Regions from separate parts of the Alteromonas sp. ABD4_190 genome, predicted to be linked through region 1. Evidence: predicted binding sites of a transcription regulator. Region 1 holds the regulator's gene; the other holds the start of a gene.

Region 1 (2,207 bases):
TTCAAGACAATAAAGTAGACAAAAGCCAAGCGCCAAATGGAAGGGATTAACTACTTCTCTGCCTTTCTTATCGGCTTAGCCGGCGGAGTTCACTGTGTGGGAATGTGCGGTGGAATTGTCGCTGCGCTAAGGATGGTATCGCCTAAAGGCGCTTCAGCACTACCCTATACCCTTGCCTATAACATGGGACGTATAGTGAGCTACACCATCGCCGGAGCAATAACCGGGGCGCTTGGCAAAATAGCCGCCGACTACGTGCCCCTTGCCAACTATGCCCTATCCTTGCTAAGCGGCCTTATGCTGTTGTTGCTGGCCTGTTATTTAGGCAAATGGTGGACGGGTTTAACGGTGTTGGAAAACGCAGGAAAAGGTTTATTTTCCAAACTGCAGCCATTATCTAAGCGTTTTTTACCTTTTAAAACCCCTTTTAGCGCTATTCCCTATGGTTTTATTTGGGGTTGGCTTCCTTGCGGGTTGGTGTATTCCACACTTACCTGGTCTCTCGCGGCGGGGAATGCGCTAGAAGGCGCTGCTATTATGTTCTTCTTCGGTTTAGGTACATTACCCACCTTGCTCGCCGCAAGCGCTGGTAGCCAGTATATAGTTCGATGTTTTCAACATAACCATGTTAGACAAATTATTGCAGGAATAATGGCCATATATGCCGCTTATCTTATTCATAGCGCAATCGTTTAAAAATGGGTGTATTATTGTCGGGTATTCTTTTACAGAGCGTGCATTATGAGCAAAGGAAGCCAATTTTCTATTCACTGTCAAAACTGTAGTTTCAGTCACCTGTGTTTACCGGTGGCGTTAAACAAAACAGAAATCGAATCTCTTGACGATATTATTGAACGCAAGAAGCCGCTTCATAAAGGTGACACGCTGATTCAAACTGGTGATAAATTCCGTTCTCTATTTGCAGTGAGAACCGGTTCATTCAAATCATTTGTGACTAATACCGAAGGTGAAGAACAGATTACCGGTTTCCACTTTCCTGGTGACATTATCGGTTTCGATGCATTAAGAGAGAACAAACACCAAAGCTACACCTCTGCGCTAGAAACAGCCATGGTGTGTGAGCTTCCCTACGAGACTCTCGACGAAATGTCAGTGCAATTTCCAAAGCTGCGCCACCAGATCATGAGCTTCATGAGCGCTGAAATAAAACAAGATCACGACATGATCATGCTTTTAAACAAGCGTACTGCAGAAGAGCGTTTATTATATTTTATCTCACATCTTTCTCAGCGCTTTGAGGAACGCGGCTTTTCCCATAGAGAATTCCACTTAACCATGACGCGCAACGAAATTGGAAACTATTTAGGCTTAACGATAGAAACCATTAGCCGTTTACTGAGCCGTTTTCAGAAGGAAAACATTATCAAGGTTGACGGTAAATTGATCTCTATTTTGGATTTTGATCGGTTAAATACCAAGTTAGAGGCGTTAAATGGCCCTAGCGTAGTCTGTAACGGTTAATTTATTCTTCTGGTATCTTTAGCGCGCTACATGCGCGCTTTTTAGTTTTAACCTTTAAAGTTTCACTGTATTCCCTCACTGGGTTACACGATATCCATCCATTGTGCGTTAAAGCTCCCGTAACATTCGAATTGGCCCTTTTTTTATCAACGAATTATTTAATCCTTGATCGAAAACAACTCACGTTTTTCTAAATGTCGTTTATAGTTAATGTAAACGGTTTTGAAACAATATCGATGTCGACAGCCATACAAAGCTTTGTAGTTGAGGAGACGTTATGATTGAGTGTAAACGAATTCTTGCCGTGGTGGACGCGGAACGTGACAACCAGCCTGCCCTAAGCCGTGCCTATGAACTTGCGTCAAAAACCGGCGCCACGGTTACCGCTATGATGGTGGTATATGATTTGTCTTACGATATGACAACCATGCTTAGCCCCGACGAACGTGAATCAATGCGCGATGCCGTTACAAAAGAGCACGCCAAATGGTTATCTGCCCAGCTAAAAGAACAAGGCTTTTCAGAGACCGATATTGTGGTTGAGTGGAACAACCGTACTTATGAGTCGATTATTTATTACGCCCTTAATAACCAAATTGACTTAGTGGTAAAAGCCACTAAAAAACATGACGACCTTGCCTCAGTGATCTTTACCCCTACAGACTGGCATCTAATGCGCAAGTGCCCACGCCCTGTACTGCTCGTTAAAGAACACGACTGGCCAG
Region 2 (2,207 bases), on a different contig from region 1:
TACTGCGTCGTCAATGGCTTTGCGATAAACTTGCGCTGTTCGAGCGCAGTAGTAGTGTGATTTTGTGCGGCCTTCTATTTTTAAGCTATGCACGCCCATTTTGGTTAGACGGTCGACATGCTGAACGGCACGCAAGTCTTTTGAATTCATAATATAAGTGCCATGTTCGTCTTCAAAGGCAGGCATCAATTCGCCGGGCTTTTCTTTTTCCTCTAACATAAATGCATGAGTAGTTGGCGCGCCTTCACCAAGGGTGGGAATGACCGTTTGAGGTGCCGAAACGGCTTTATCAATTTCGGTGGCTTGAACGATATCACCGATTTCGTTTTCGCTTCCCGCCTTAACATCATAAGACCAACGACAAGCATTGGTACAAGTGCCTTGGTTAGGATCTCGTTTATTCATGTAGCCAGACAATAAACAGCGCCCGGAGTACGCCATGCAAAGCGCGCCATGAACAAACACTTCTAATTCCATGTCTGGCACTTGCTCGCGGATTGTTTCAATTTCCTCAAGTGAAAGTTCTCTCGATAAAATAACGCGCTCAATGCCTTGTTTCTGCCAAAACTTCACCGTGGCGTAGTTCACAGCATTGGCCTGAACACTTAAATGAATTGGCATGTGAGGGAATGCATCGCGCACCATCATAATTAGTCCGGGATCTGACATAATTAGCGCGTCAGGTTTCATAGCAATTACCGGCGCAATATCATTAAGGTAAGTGCCAAGCTTGCTGTTGTGAGGGGCAATATTACTCACCACGTAGAATTTCTTGCCTAGGGCATGCGCTTCTTCTATACCTATCGCTAAGTTTTCGAGGCTAAATTCGTTATTTCTCACGCGTAGCGAGTAGCGGGGTTGACCAGCATAAACAGCGTCTGCTCCATAGGCAAAAGCGTAACGCATATTGCGCAAGCTACCTGCCGGAGCAAGTAATTCTGGTGCGTTAAACGTTTGGTCGGAAAGTTTTAACGCTGAATCTTCACATTGAATTGAAGAACTGTTACGAGAAGAAGTGTTTGAAGTCATATATAAAAACCGCTACTAGACGCCTTTAACAAGGCGGCGGATTCTATAAGTACACCGTGAGGCCCTCAAGGCAAATCAGGCAAGGGGTTGATGGAGATCAAATTATTTCTGCATATTAGACTGAGCAGCAAGGCAATTGCACTAAGACAAATGTAGTGAGAACTTATAGCAAAATAATCAATCACCTTAATTGACGCACTAAAACGACGAATCACCATGGGCAAAAGCCGCCAGGTAGGGTAGGCTAGAAATTCACAATAATAAGGACTAACTGCATGCTGCAATTGAACATTTTTCATAAAGCGGCGCGACAAATAAAAGCCTCCGGCAAATCGGTTATTGCGATTACGGTATTGTTTGTTGTGTCTACGTCTTCAGCTTGGGCCGCGCTGCCAAGCATTGGTGAATTCACTAGCGATATGACCAAAAAAGACGGTCTAATTCCTGTTTACTATGACGATGAAAGTGACAAAGTGTATTTAGCGGTGCCAACAGGTAACGCCGAATATTTGTTTCAAAGCAGCTTGCCCTACGGTGTAGGCTCGAACGACATTGGCCTCGATCGCGGACAGCTTGGCGAAACCCGTTTGGTAAGCTTCGTAAAGTTTGGTAACAAGGTTTTATTAAAGCAGCATAACACCAAATATCGAGCGGCCCACGGCAGCGACGCTGAAAAGCAAAGCATTGATGAAGCGTTTGCTGATTCGGTTATTGCAGGTTTTATGCTGGTAGCGAAAAGCGATAACGCCAGCCTTATCGATTACACGCCTTTTTTATTAAGTGATATTCACGGTATCGGTAACCGCATGGCGCGCACCAATCAAGGTAGCTTTAGCGTAGATAAAATGCGAAGCGGGGTATACTTACCTAAAACCAAAGCCTTTGAAAAGAACACTGAGCTAGAAGCGTTAGTTACTTTTGCTGGCAAAAAGCCGGGTGAATACGTTCAGCAAGTTACCCCCGACCCAGAAAGCGTGTCGGTGCACTTACATCATTCCTTTGTGGCACTGCCTGACGACAACTATACGCCTAGGGAGTACCACCCATATTCAGGCTATTGGAAATTTAGCTATTTCGATTACTCAACACCTATTAGTGAACCTACTGAGCAGCGTTTTATTACCCGCCATCGCTTAAACAAGAAAACGCCCCATGCAGCAATGAGCGAAGCAGTGGAG

The links. The regulator FNR, encoded in region 1, switches genes on or off when oxygen is low (the NO sensors DNR and NnrR bind a similar motif). The targets are predictions, from matches to a motif close to TTGATCTAGATCAA.
Region 2: trhP (prephenate-dependent tRNA uridine(34) hydroxylase TrhP) is a predicted target of FNR. The motif match lies at 1,117-1,130, and genes of this name have one in related genera.

Annotation. Positions count from the first base shown of each region.
Region 1 covers NZ_JBSWWN010000002.1:8,774-10,980, reverse strand. The annotation lists gene ccoS (cbb3-type cytochrome oxidase assembly protein CcoS) at 1-50, shown strand, start outside; gene ACXAFM_RS17660 (sulfite exporter TauE/SafE family protein) at 37-696, shown strand; gene fnr (fumarate/nitrate reduction transcriptional regulator Fnr) at 742-1,482, shown strand; gene uspE (universal stress protein UspE) at 1,760-2,207, shown strand, end outside.
Region 2 covers NZ_JBSWWN010000001.1:208,225-210,431, reverse strand. The annotation lists gene trhP (prephenate-dependent tRNA uridine(34) hydroxylase TrhP) at 1-1,029, opposite strand, end outside; gene ACXAFM_RS01025 (zinc-dependent metalloprotease) at 1,305-2,207, shown strand, end outside.